DNA from 4 places in the Williamsia sp. M5A3_1d genome. Region 1 is predicted to be linked to each of the others. Evidence: predicted binding sites of a transcription regulator. Region 1 holds the regulator's gene; each other region holds the start of a gene.

The links. The regulator LexA, encoded in region 1, represses DNA repair genes until DNA is damaged. The targets are predictions, from matches to a motif close to CGAACANNTGTTCG.
Region 2: a site for LexA is predicted at 2,058-2,071, ahead of ACLBW1_RS03710 (DUF222 domain-containing protein). Genes of this name have one in related genera too.
Region 3: a site for LexA is predicted at 1,352-1,365, ahead of ACLBW1_RS16685 (SAV_6107 family HEPN domain-containing protein). Genes of this name have one in related genera too.
Region 4: a site for LexA is predicted at 1,969-1,982, ahead of ACLBW1_RS03355 (DUF222 domain-containing protein). Genes of this name have one in related genera too.

Annotation. Positions count from the first base shown of each region.
Region 1 covers NZ_JBKEZX010000004.1:275,486-278,827, forward strand. Annotated here, with positions in the region: gene ACLBW1_RS18200 (phosphoenolpyruvate--protein phosphotransferase) at 1-530, shown strand, start outside; gene ACLBW1_RS18205 (SDR family NAD(P)-dependent oxidoreductase) at 566-1,429, opposite strand; gene lexA (transcriptional repressor LexA) at 1,515-2,195, opposite strand; gene ACLBW1_RS18215 (LysM peptidoglycan-binding domain-containing protein) at 2,398-2,880, shown strand; gene nrdR (transcriptional regulator NrdR) at 3,004-3,342, shown strand, end outside.
Region 2 covers NZ_JBKEZX010000001.1:782,928-786,269, forward strand. Annotated here, with positions in the region: gene ACLBW1_RS03705 (hypothetical protein) at 1-703, shown strand, start outside; gene ACLBW1_RS03710 (DUF222 domain-containing protein) at 713-2,038, opposite strand; gene ACLBW1_RS03715 (SDR family NAD(P)-dependent oxidoreductase) at 2,174-2,986, opposite strand; gene ACLBW1_RS03720 (MarR family winged helix-turn-helix transcriptional regulator) at 3,093-3,342, shown strand, end outside.
Region 3 covers NZ_JBKEZX010000003.1:941,742-945,083, forward strand. Annotated here, with positions in the region: gene ACLBW1_RS16675 (phytoene desaturase family protein) at 1-706, opposite strand, end outside; gene ACLBW1_RS16680 (GNAT family N-acetyltransferase) at 690-1,298, opposite strand; gene ACLBW1_RS16685 (SAV_6107 family HEPN domain-containing protein) at 1,593-2,078, shown strand; gene ACLBW1_RS16690 (DUF3040 domain-containing protein) at 2,216-2,623, shown strand; gene ACLBW1_RS16695 (hypothetical protein) at 2,656-2,901, opposite strand; gene mraZ (division/cell wall cluster transcriptional repressor MraZ) at 3,033-3,342, shown strand, end outside.
Region 4 covers NZ_JBKEZX010000001.1:690,772-694,113, forward strand. Annotated here, with positions in the region: gene ACLBW1_RS03345 (sigma-70 family RNA polymerase sigma factor) at 1-827, opposite strand, end outside; gene ACLBW1_RS03350 (alpha/beta fold hydrolase) at 985-1,752, shown strand; gene ACLBW1_RS03355 (DUF222 domain-containing protein) at 2,020-3,342, shown strand, end outside.

The DNA of each region.
Region 1 (3,342 bases):
GTGCGGCACCGTGGGTGATGGCCCCGATGGTGGCGACGGCGACCGAGGCCCGCGACTTCGCCGCGAAGGTGCGTGCCCGGGGTCTCGTCGCCGGCGTGATGATCGAGATCCCCTCGGCTGCACTGCTCGCGCCGTCGATCCTCGCCGAGGTCGACTTCGTGTCGATCGGCACCAACGACCTCACGCAGTACACGATGGCGGCCGATCGCATGTCGGCCGAACTCGCCTACCTCACCGACCCGTGGCAGCCGGCCGTGCTCGCGCTCATCCACATGGTGGCCTCGGCGGGGTCGGCGGCCGGTAAACCGGTCGGGGTGTGCGGCGAGGCCGCCGCCGACCCACTGCTCGCCTGCGTGCTGGTGGGTATGGGCGTCACATCGTTGTCGAGCGCACCGGCGGCCGCCGCGGGTGTGGGTGCGGCGCTGGGTCAGGTGCGCACCGAACAGTGCCGGGCCGCGGCGCGGGCAGCGCTGGCGACCGCGGATCCCGCGGACGCACGCGTCGCCGCAGCGGCGGCCCTACACGACTGACCCGGCGACACGAGGACGGGGCCGATCGGCCGTCCTCACCGACGGCGGGCGCGGTCCTCCACCTCGCGCACGAGGCCGATCATCGTCGAATCCCGCTGCAACGCAGCATCGGAGAGCGGGTTGACGATCCCGCGTAGAGCGGCGACCGGGATCCATCGACGCGGCACCTGTATCCGCGGGGACCGCGACTCGATGCCGTCGGCGACCGCCAGTCCGACGCGACGGGGCTTGATGGGAGTCAGCAGGGGACGTGGGAACGCCCGCTTGATCAAAGCGGTGGCGAGTTCGTCCTTGCCGAAGGCGACATCGGCGATGGGGGTCGCGACCCACCCGGGATAGAGCACCCCTGCCGTCGCGCCGTGGGCCGCGAGCTCGCTGCGCAATGCGCGGCCGATCTGCTCGACGGCCGCCTTCGACGCCGCATAGGGCGCATTGACCATCCCGTTCAGGTACGCGTACGTCGACGACGTGATGAGGACGTGGCCCCGGGCATCGATGACGTGGGGCAGCGCCACCCGAACCGTGTTCCACACACCCATGAGGTTCACGCCGATCACGCGCTCGAACACGCCGTCCGCCACGCTGGCGACGGTGTCGGCCGAATCTCCGCTGGAGATACCGGCATTGGCGAACACGACGTCGATCCGACCCCACCGTGCCACGGCACGCTCGACGGCGTCCGAGAGATCAGCCGGGACCGTGACATCGGCTCGAAGCGCGAGGACACGATCGGGATCGAGCCCCAGCACCGCGTCGTCCACCGCGGCCTGGACCAGGTCGAGCGCGACCACACGGGCACCCCGACGATGCACCTCACGGACGACCTCACGCCCGATGCCACCTGCGGCGCCGGTCACGACGACCACCGCGCCGTCGAGGACCAATCGCTGTGCACCCATCACGTCTCCTGTCGTCCACCCCGATCGGGTGGTCAGTGTGACACGCGGCGTAGTCAGATGCGGTACGCGGGGTGACGAGGGTCGGTCAGAGGCGTCGCATGACGGTGACGACCTTGCCGAGGATCGCCGCCTCGTCACCCGGGATCGGATCGAACTGCGGGTTGTGCGGCATCAGCCAGACGTGGCCGTCGGTGCGCTTGAACGTCTTCACCGTGGCCTCGCCGTCGATCATGGCCGCCACGATGTCGCCGTTGTCGGCCACGTTCTGCTGGCGGACCACCACCCAGTCGCCGTCGCAGATGGCGGCGTCGATCATCGACTCGCCGACCACGCGCAGGAGGAACAATGCGCCGTCACCCACGAGTTCACGGGGCAGCGGGAACACCTCCTCGACCGCCTCCTCGGCGAGGATGGGCCCACCGGCGGCGATGCGACCGAGCACCGGGACGAAGGTGGGGGTCGGCAACGACAGGGCATCCGAGCCGCCGCCGTCACCGGGATCGGCGTCCTGCACGTTGACCGCCCGGGGTCGGTTCGCATCGCGCTTGAGGAAGCCCTTGCGTTCGAGGGTGCGGAGCTGGTGGGCGACCGACGACGTGGAGTTGAGGCCGACCGCGTCTCCGATCTCACGGATGCTCGGGGGATATCCGCGCTCGCGGACCGACGCACGGATGACCTCGAGGACCTTCGCCTGCCGAGGCGTCAGATCGGCCTCGCTGATCGGTCCATCGGCGAAGTCGGTGGTGGTGACGGTGGTGTCGGACACGGTGTCCCTCCTGTCGCGGCCCGCTCCCGACCGATCTGTTCGAACGGTTCGGACAACGCGCGGACCTGCTGTCACCTGGGACAGTAGTGCAGCAGATAACAACTTTCAAACATTTGTTCGACCGTGTCGGGACATTGTCGGAGGCGCGTGATACAAATCGAACACACGTTCATTCGAACGTCTGGTCGATGAGGAGCACGTCATGAATCAGACTCTCACGCGTCACAGCAGCACCACGGCACACCGGCCCGCCGACGCCACGGTCGAGCGCGCGCCGCGTCCGGCGCAGCGCCCCGTGCCCGTACGTCACCGCCCCGCGGGTCGGCCCGCCGCGGCCCGCCCGGCCGGTGTGGTCTGTGCCGACGGCCGTCGCCACGCACCGGTGTCCCGGCGGCCCGCACCCATCGGATGGGGAGCGGCCATCGTGGCCGGCATCGCGCTCGCGGTCGCCGTCTGGGCTGTGGTGCTCGGCGGATCGGCTGCCGCCGAGTCGTCGGCGGCTCCCGTCGCGGGTACCTCCGTGGTCCATGTCCGTGGCGGCGAGTCGTTGGGAGAGATCGCGGCGCGCGTCGCGCCGGACCGGGCGACGTCCGCGGTCGTCGCCGACATCAAGGAGCTCAACCACATGAGCGGATCGGCGTTGACCGCCGGCCAGCCGCTGCTCGCCCCGCTCTACCGGGACTGACCGGTGTGTGACGGCCGATCGGGGTCGGTATCCTCGCGACCGTGGGTCCACATCGGGCCCTGTGACGCCTCGAGGTCCACCCTCGACACGCGTCGCCCGCGGATCAGGTTCGAGGACACGGCGATGCACTGCCCCTTCTGCAAACACGAGGACACCCGGGTGGTCGACTCGCGTGTCGCCGACGAGGGGCAGGCCATCCGTCGTCGCCGTTCGTGCTCGAACTGCGGCCGCCGGTTCACCACCGTCGAGAGCGCGGTGCTCGCCGTCGTGAAACGCAACGGGGTCACCGAGCCGTTCAGCCGCGAGAAGGTGATGCTCGGAGTCCGCCGCGCCTGCCAGGGCCGCGCCGTCGACGAGGACCGGTTGCGCCTGCTGGCCCAGCAGGTCGAGGACGCCGTCCGCGCCTCCGGATCGGCCGAGATCCCCAGCAACGAGGTGGGTCTGGCCATCCTCGGTCCGTTG
Region 2 (3,342 bases), on a different contig from region 1:
TCAGTGGCGTCCGGTCGATCCGGTGGGTCAGAACCCGCCCACCCAGGCCTTCGACCCCGACCAGGCTCCGTATACGCAGGGCCCGTACCCGCACGATCCCTACGCGCGACCCCACTACGGGCAGCAGCCTCAGTACGGCGGGCCCCAGTACGCCCAGCCGGGGTACGGCCAGGATCCGTATGCGCAGCCCCAGTACGGCGAGACACCGCCGGGCGGCGGCAATTCGAACCGGACGCTGTGGTTGATCGCGGCCGTGGTGGCGCTGCTCGTGGTGGTGGCCTTGGTGGCCGGGTACTTCCTGGTGAGCAACAGCGGTGATGACGGCGACAACGATCTGGCGGCGTCGAGCAGTACATCGGTCACCGCGCCGGACGATTCGCTGATCCCTGATCTGCCGGGCGGTGCGATTCCCACGGAGGAGCCGCCGACGTCGGCGACCCCGACCGCGGGGCAGATCTTGTACCAGATCACCGGCAACGGGCAGGTTCTCGGATTGACCTATTCGGCTGGTCAGACGTTCAAGATCACCCCGCGACTGATCACCCCGCCGTGGTCGGTGGCCGTCGATGTCGGGGTCACGCCGTCGCTGACAGCGGTGGTTCTCCAGGGCCAACTGACGTGCACGATCAGTCGTGACGGCAAGGTGCTGAACACCTCGACGTCGTCGACCGGTCTACTGCGCTGCGAGGCGCCGGCGAGCTGACCTGAGAGGTCAGGCCGCGGCGTCGAGCAACGCTCGAAGGTGCCGTTCGATGACGCTCACAGGTTGATCGTGGTGGCCCGGTGGCGCGGGTGCTCGCGAGGCATGGCTGTGCCCGGTGGGTGTGGTGATGGTCGCGGTGTGTCTCGCGATGTCGGTGCCGTCGCGGGTGATGACCCGCCATCCGGGGTTCTGTTTGGCGCGGTTGTGGGCCAGGCACATGCCGCCGCCATTGCCTGCCGAGGTGGCGCCGCCGTTGGCGTGGGGGTCGGCGTGGTCGTATTCGGCGATCGGAGCGTCGCAATAGGGGATCCAGCACGTCTGGTCACGCAGGTCGAAGAACGTCTTGAGGCCGGTCGGGAAGAGACGTGCTGTCGACTCCATCGCCATCAAGGCTCCGCTGGACGGTGCAGCGTAGATACGCCGCAGCGTGGACGCGGTGTCGGCGTCGAGCGCGGTGTTCACCATCGCTCGCGCGGTGTCAGCGGGGATCGGTCCGTAGCCGGTGACGTGCGCGGCGGCGGTGCTGTTCCCGAGCAGCACCTCATCGGAGAGGACAAGATTCACCGCGATGGGCATCGCCTCCGCCGTGGCGGCACCGGTCACGCGTTCGACCAACGCATCGGCCATGACCTGGGCGTGGGTGCGGTCATCGCCACCGACAGTCGCGTCAGCGTGCTTCTTCAGCGAGGCGTACACCGAGATCCCCGAGGTCAGGGGCAGCAACGCCGACAGGCGCACCATGCCGTCGGGTGCGGGACGGGTGCTGACCCTACGGTCGGACTTCGCCAGTGCGTGGCGGTCGACGACGGCCTGTGGGTCGAGTTCGTAGGCGAGGCGTTTGACCTCGGCATCCAACGCGCGGTCACCCACTCCCTCCAACGTCGAGAGGTCGGCGCAGAGACGTCGGTCGATCTCGCCGCGGTCACGTGGGGTGAGGTGTGCGGTCTCGCGCACCAGGATCGTCGCCCGCCACTCCGTCAGTGCCCCTGATGCCAACGCGGCGCGGGTGTGGGGCATCTCGCGCATCAACGCACGAGCGAACCCGAGATACCGACCACCGGCAGACCCCGACGCTTTACGCGCCAATGCGACCTCGGCCGCCAACCCACGGCCCTGCCTCGCTACAGGAACACCCGTGGCGGACTCGGCCTCGACACGGAGTTCTTCGAGTCGCGTGGTCTCGACTGCCTGTGCTGCAGCGCATCCCGACTTGATCGCCTCGAGAAGACTGATCCGATCGATTGCCGCGGCCTCGGAATCAGCGGCGTCGAGATCACCGAGAGACGACAGGAATGACTGCAGCGCAACCACTCCTGCGTCTTGCGTGGTGTTCATGATCCCCCCGAATCGTCCCCGAATACATGTTCGAGTATAGCGGCACGGTCCGACAATGGGGTGTGCGATTGCGTGGCCTGTGGACAACTGTCGCCTCAAAGATGTCTTGTCAGAGGCGATTCACCATCGAAGCGATCACCCGCCGAACCGTAGGTCGGGTGCGATGGCCGCCCATTCGTCCAGGGCACCGAGCTGCCCGACGAGCTTCGCGCGGATGCGTGTCAAGGCCTCCGGCCCCAAGGGCAGTCGCAGCGGCGGGTTGGGGCCGGTCACCGCATCGACGATGGCCTCGGCAGCCGCGGCAGGGTCGTTCGGCTGCTTGCCGTCCTGGGCGCGAAAACTGTCTCGCAGATCTCCGCCGACGGTTCCCGCGTACGCGGGATGTGGCGTGGTCGTGCGCAGTGACTTTCCGGCGAACTCGGTGCGGAACGGGCCTGGTTCGACGATTGTCACGCCGATCCCGAAGCCTGCGACCTCGCCGGCGAGAGCCTCCGACATGCCCTCGAGTGCGAACTTTGTGCTGGCGTATGCGGCGTGCCCGGGATTGCCGACGACGCCACCCACCGACGACATCTGGACGATGTGCCCGCCGCCTTGCCGTCGCATGTGGGGTAGCGCTGCTCGGGTCACGCGCCAGGCGCCCAGCAGGTTTGTCTCGAGTATTGCGTACAGGTCGGCGTCGGTCACCTCCTCGGTCGCGCCGACGAGTCCGTGGCCTGCGTTGTTGACCATCACGTCGATCCGCCCGTGGCGGTCCGCGGCTTTGGCCACGGCCTGCTCGACCTGATCGGCATCGGTGACGTCGAGGGTGTCGTGATGCGGAAAATCTGCCACGTCGTCGCGGTGACGCGCGGTCGCCACCACCACGAAACCCCGCTTCTGAGCTGCGAGGGATATCGCGCGTCCGAACCCGGTGCTCGCGCCCGTCACGAACCACACTGCTGACATCAGTACCTCCCGTGGGGTTATCTTGAGTTTCAAGGTAAATATATCTTGAGTGTCAAGATGATGGGAGCGACCAGTGGACTCGGTGTCGGCAGGTATCGACGCGTGGATGGCTCAGATGCAGTCCGCGGATCGAGCAGTGGAGGAGATGCGGCAACGCATCGGGCGGATGTCTCGCCTGTTCGACCGTCTGCTCGATCAGGTTGCGGCGAGCCGTGACATCAGCAGGGCCGACTGGGCCGCGCTGGCGGTGATCGTTCGCCTTGGGAACTCGTGTACTCCGACGCAACTGGCGGAGGCCCTCGAACTGACGTCGGGAACCGTCAGTACCCGTATCAGGCGTCTGACCGACGCTGGTC
Region 3 (3,342 bases), on a different contig from region 1:
CGGGCGGGAGCGTGTGCATCAGTGCCGCGATGCCGACCATCGGCGCGGTGCCGGGCTCGCTCATGGGTGGTCCCGACTGCGCACCGAACCAGGCGAGCGCGGCCTTGAGGCGCTCGGAGTCGAACCAGCTGTCCAGCAGGGCATCTCCCGAGCGGAGGAACTCCTGGGCGAGATTCGCCCCGGCGGCCCGGCCGGTGACCCCGTCGCGGGTGGGCATGCCCCAGAACGACCGGGCGAACCCACCGACGGTGGGGCGGTGGGCGAACATGCGCATCACCGCCGCCGAACGTGGCCCCCACACGGCCACGAACTGTCGGTACGCGTCCGCCTCGCGCGCGCCGCACGCGGCCTCGATGGAGGCGCAGGTCGCGTCGAGGTCGGTGCGGAAGACGATGGCCGGTGCGTCACCCTGCGCCGGCGCGAACGCCCACGGGTCGCAGTCGATGTATCGCAGACCGTGGGATGCCAACGACAGGTCGTCGATGATCGAGGTGTGCCGGATCATGATGTGGGCCGACGAGCCGCGATCGACCCGGTAGCCGGGGAAGCGGGCGACCGTCGACACCGCGCCGCCGGGGATGGTGTCGCGTTCGACGACGGCCACGTCGAGCCCCGACTGCGCGAGGTAGGTGGCCGCGACGAGCCCGTTGTGCCCGGCGCCCACCACGATCGTGTCGTGGATGCGGGTGTCACTGCTGGCGGTCATGAGGGCCCATCGGTAGTCGGCGTCCGAGTACGGCGAACGGTCGCGGGTCGCCCGCGAAGCTGAAGTGGCGGAGGAGGTCGGCGAAACCGACGCGCCGGTAGAGGCGCCACGCCCGATTGTCGTCTGCGGGCACCTCCGGTGTGGAGAGCAGCACGCTCTTCTCGGTGCGGCCCTCGAGGAGTCGTGCGAGCAACGCCTCACCGATCCGGTGACCCTGCAGGCGGGGATGCACGTGGAGTTCGGTCAGTTCGAAGTAGTCGCGGGTGATCTCGTCGATCTGCTCACGTGTGTACCCGCCGTGCCGCAGACCCGCGCAGAGTTGCTGATGCCACCACTGGTCACCGGCGCCCGTGTAGCCGTAGGCGATCCCGATCAGGGACTCGCCGGTCGACGACCCGTCTGTCTCGTCGTCGGGGGACCGGTAGGCCCCGACCGCGGTCCAACCCGGTCGGCGCATGTGATCACGCCACAGCGGAGAGCGATGTGTCTGCGTACCCCGGGGGTACCCCATGGCCTCGACGTAGACGTCGAGAGCGGGGTTCAACCAGTCCCCGGCGTCGTCGGGGACGAGGCCGACCAGGCGAACAGACACCGTTCTGCGCCTCCTCTTGAGACCTTGTCGGGGGGTAGCTATATTGAATAGGTCGAACGGGTGTTCGAGTACTCAACCTCCGCGACGAGTCGCATCGTGACCCGACGACCGACGGCCGGTCCGGCGGTGGACGAGGGAAGCGTCTGCGGCCGGGCCGGTCCGATCGTCGTCACGGCCGCGGTGCACGACGGATGTTCTGTTGCTCACGTTGTCGGTGGGCGCCGGTATGACTGATCCATCCGAGGAGGTTGAACCTCCACAGGTACACGACGAGACCATGAGAGGGGTGTGACGATGACCGGAACGCGTACGACGACACGGCGCACCGCCACGGTCGACCCACGACTCGCCCTGCGCGCCCGGGAACTGCTCGGTCGTGCCGAGGCGATGGCGGCGCACGCCGCGGACTCGCCGGAACCGACCGAACAGCTCCGTGCGCTCTACCTGGCCGCCCTGCGTGCCGCAGGTGCCGCGTTGGTGGTCGGGGAGAAGTCCACCCTCCGCCCGCGACGGGGATCGGTCAGTGCCTGGGCGCGCCTGCCGCGGGCGCTGCCCGAGCTGACCGTGTGGGCCACCTACTTCGCCGGGTTGTCCCGGCTGCGGGCCGACATCGAACTGGGCGTCGTCCGCGACATCGATCCGGCACGTGTGCGGGAGACCCGCTCGCGTCTCGTCGACTTCCTGGCCGAGGTACAGACGCAGGTCGTCGCGCTCGAGCACGGCACTCCGGTGCCCGCGAGCCATCGATCGGCGACTCTGGCCGAACTCTCAGCCGGGTAATGGTGGTCGGTTTCTCGATCACCTCGTATCATCGTCAACAGGGCTCGCGACACGAGCCCACCGACCCCGACACACCTGCCGCGGGTATGCGTTCGACACCGTCCGGTCACCGGACCGAAGTGCTGTAAGGAGGGGCGGTGCCACTCTCGGAGCACGAGCAGCGAATGCTCGAACAGATCGAGAACGCGCTGTACGCCGAAGATCCCAAGTTCGCCTCGAACGTCCGGCGTCGCCGGGTACGCGGCGGGTCGACCACGCGTAAACGTCTGCAGGCGGCGGTTCTGTTCGTCGTGGGATTGCTGCTCCTCATCGGAGGGCTGGTCGTCGACGTCACCGTCGGCGGGTTCCCGATCCTCAGCCTCGTGGGATTCCTCGTCATGTTCGCCGCCGGCCTCATCGCGCTGTGGGGGATCGGGTCGTCGGGACCGCCGGCGTCGGGATCCACCTCGGAGTCGTCCTCGGGACGTCGTTCACGAGGCAACGGGTCACGCTCGTTCAGCGAGCGGATGGAAGAGCGTTTCAACCGACGGTTCGAGCAGGAATGACCCCCGGCGGGACGCACGTCGCCCCGCACTGATCACAGACCGCAGAGACCGCGCACCGAATCCCGGTGCGCGGTCTCTTCGTCGTAGGGGACGGTGACCGCGCCGCCGCGATCGTCCGGCCCCGCGCATCCACTCGTCCCCACTTTGCTCCACCCCGCCGACTCGCGCGCCTCCTGCGCTGACCGTGTGCCGCAGTCGACCGCGAATCCCCAGGTCGCCGGGTCGGCGTCGACGTCGCGTCGCGAATGTCCCCCCACCGCATTTTGTGCCTCTGACATGCCGTTTTCCGCGTCAGGTCCATCGAGATGGGCAACTGGGGGTGGAAAGTGGGGGGAAGTGGGGTACTGTGGTGCACGGAGGAGAGAGTGCCGGACTCGCGACTCCGCCCGGCAGGAGGTGTGGGGAGAACATGTTTCTCGGCACACACCTGCACAAGTTGGACGACAAGGGGCGGCTCACGCTTCCCGCGAAGTTCCGAGAGCAGTTGGCAGGAGGCATGATGGTCACTCGCGGTCAGGACCACAGCCTCGCGATCTACCTGCCCGAGGACTTCGTCGAGCGGGCCAAGCGAGCTGCCGCGGCGTCCAAGGTCGACGAGAAGGCGCGGATGTACCAGCGTCATCTCAACTCCAGCACCGAGGAGATGGTGCCGGATGCTCAGGGTCGGATCACCCTGTCGGCCAAGCACCGGTCCTACGCAGGCCTCACCAAGGAATGCG
Region 4 (3,342 bases), on a different contig from region 1:
TCGCCGGCCTTCTCGGCCGGGCAGTTGCCGCGGATGAGCTTGCCGATCTGCTCGCCACCGAGGTACCAGCCGGTGAACGGCGGCATCTCCCAGATGGAGGAGTCGGTGAACAGCGACACGATGGCGTCGACGTCGTAGTCCTGGAACGCGGCCACGTAGCGGTCGAGGGTCTGCCGCTTCGTCGTCTCGTCCAGCTCGACCACCGAGTCGCGCTCGGGGGCAATTTCTTTGAGCTGTGCGCGAGCCCGCTGCAGCAGGCTGTTCACGGTGGCGACCGTGAGCCCGAGGGTGTCGGCCACCTCGGCGGCGCGCCAGGCGAGCACGTCGCGCAGGATCAGGACGGCGCGCTGTCGTTCGGGCAGGTGCTGCAGCGAGGCGATGAACGCGAGCCGGATCGATTCGCGCGACCCCACGACCTGGGCCGGGTCGGCCGATTCGGGCGGCGCTGCGGTGTCGTCGGCATAGGGCTCGAGCCACGGGACCTCGTGGTCCTGCAGCAGCGGGGCCTCGGGATCGTAGGCGTCGCCGCCCAGGCCGCTGGGCAACGGTCGTCGCTTCTTGCTCTCCAGGGCGGTGAGGCAGGTGTTGGTGGCGATCTTGTGCAGCCAGGTGCGCACCGACGCCCGCTGGTCGTAACCGGCGTACCCACGCCAGGCCCGGATGTAGGTCTCCTGCAGCAGGTCCTCGGCGTCGTGGTGGCTGCCCATCATGCGGTAGCAGTGCGCCATGATCTCGCGACGATACGGCTCGATGATCTCGAGGAACTCGCGATCGGTCACCGTCTGCGCGGGTGTCTTCGCTGCCGGCGCGGTGGGCTGGGCTGTCATGCGTGTCAGGGTACGAAGTATCGGACAGCCGCGCAGGAGTTATGGCGCCGGAAACCGGCGTGCATTGCACGTTCCTGGAGGTCGAATTCTGAGTCGTCCACGTCTGAAGACGTCGACAACATGCGGTTGGATTGTGTCCGTGGCTCACAACCCCGTCATGACCCGAGGATCCGGTGTTCCGGTGCTGCTGATGCACGGGTGGGCCGTCGACCACCGGATCATGCTGCCGCTCGACGAGTCGTTCGCCTCGCACGCTCGTGGTTGGCGTCGGATCTATGTGGATCTGCCCGGATTCGGGAGCTCGGTGGACGGCGCGTCGTCGATGACCTCTGCCGACGACATCGCCGCGGACCTCGACGACGTGATCGACCGTGAGATCGGCGACCGTCCCTTCGCCGTGGTGGGCAGCTCGTTCGGCGCCGGTCTCGCGAGACGTCTCGCGGCGCGTCGCCGGGACCACATTCTCGGGGTGGCGATGCTGTGTCCGACCGCCGAGCCGATCGCGTCGCGCCGACTCCCCGTGGCCCGGTCGGTCGAGGTCGATGAAGCGCTCCTCGCGGGGCTCGACGACTCCGATCGTGATCAGTTCACCGCGGTCACCACTCGGCAGACCGCCGACGTGTGGCATCGGTTCGAGCGCTACGTGCTTCCCGGTCTGCGCGCGGCCGACCGCGATCTGCTCGAACGTGTCCGCCCGGCGCTGTCGCAGTCACCGGAGACGGCGGGCCCGCCGTACCTCGGTCCGGTCCTGATGATGTTGGGGCGCAACGACACCGTCGTCGGCTGGCGCGACCAACTGGAGCTCGCCGAGCACTACCCGAACGCGACCGTCGCCGTCGTCGACCGCTGCGGCCACAACGTCCACCTCGAGTATCCCGACCTCACCCACCACCACCTCCACGCCTGGCTCGACGCAATGCGCTGAGAATGTGTAAGTGGTGCTGACTGTGCGGAAAGCGGTCGGTGGTGCTGACTGTGCGGAAACGGCCGTCGAGTGTGCTCGCCGCACGACGTGAGCCAACAGCGCAGCGACGCACACTCGGCGACCGGCTTCCGCACAGTCAGCGGTAGTAGAACGCAACCACCCACCCGAAATACACCAGCTTTCAACAACTTTCACTGAAATCAACCACGCACCCCTCGAACATCCGTGCTAGTATGAACGTACAGAACCTGGGGAGGGGGCAGGCCGATGAACGACATCCAGTCGGATTACGCTGCCCTGGAACAGATTGTGGATAGAATCCTCATCGCTGACTCTTCCTCGTGCACCGAGGAGGAGGTCGCGGATCTCGCCGTCCGCAACGAGCGCATCGCCCGCCAGTTGGAGGCCGCCGGCAACAAGCGGATCCTCGAGGTGTCCGATCGCGACGCCCACCGTGTCGTCGGATGTGTGAACCTGGCCGAGTTCCTGAGGACGACACTGCGGGTGACGCAACCGAAGAAGCGTCTGAAAGAGGTGCAGGCCCTGGAACCGATGCACGCCATGACCGGAGAGAAGCTGCCACCGGCGTGCCCGAACACCGCTCGGGAGTTGGCGGCTGGTTCGATCGGCCCCGACCATGTCCACGCAGTCCTCGATGTCATGGCCAAGATCCCGACCGCGGTCGAGCCCGAGCACCGGGCGTTCGCAGAGCAAACCCTCGCCGAGTTCGCGACCACACTGACACCGAAAGAGATCACCGCCGCCGGTACGCGGATCCTGGCGCATCTCGATCCTGACGGGACGCTCACCGACGACCGCGACCGGGCGAGGAATCGGAAACTGAACCTCGGTTGCCAGGACTCGCAGTTGATGTCGAAACTCACCGCGACCCTCGATCCGATCACCCGCGCGCTGTTCGATGTCGTACTCGCGAAATGGGCCGCACCGGGGATGAACAACCCCGACGATGACCAGTCCCCGAAGGGCGATCACGGCGATGCCCATCCGGAGCTGCTGAAACAAGCAGCAGATCGGGACTGCCGGTCGCAGTCCCAACGCAACCACGACGCGCTCACAGCTCTGCTCGATGCCGCGGTCAACGGTGGGTTGCTCGGCGGCTCACATCGAGGGTTGCCGCCGCAGATCATCGTCTCCATCACCGACGCACAGCTGCGTGAGCACGCCGGCGTCGCACGCACCACCACCGGGTGTGATCTCCCGATCAGTGGCGTTGTGAAGCTCGCCGCCGACGCCCAGACGCATCTCGCGGTGTTCAGCGACGTCACCGGCGAGCCCTTGTTCTTCGGCCGGACCCGCCGGTTGGCGTCGCACGCGCAACGGCTGATGGCCTTCGCGCAATACCGCGGCTGCAGCAAAGACGACTGCGGCGTCGCCTTCGCCCACACCGAAATGCACCACGCCGAACAGGATTGGGCTGACGGTGGACTCACCGACTCTCGGCACCTAGCACCAGCGTGCGGGCCGCATAATCGGGCCGTCGGGATCGAACCGCATCAATGGTCGACGGAGAAGATCACCGACGGCCCAGACAAGGGACGCTACGGCTGGCGACGCAACACCGACCCACCC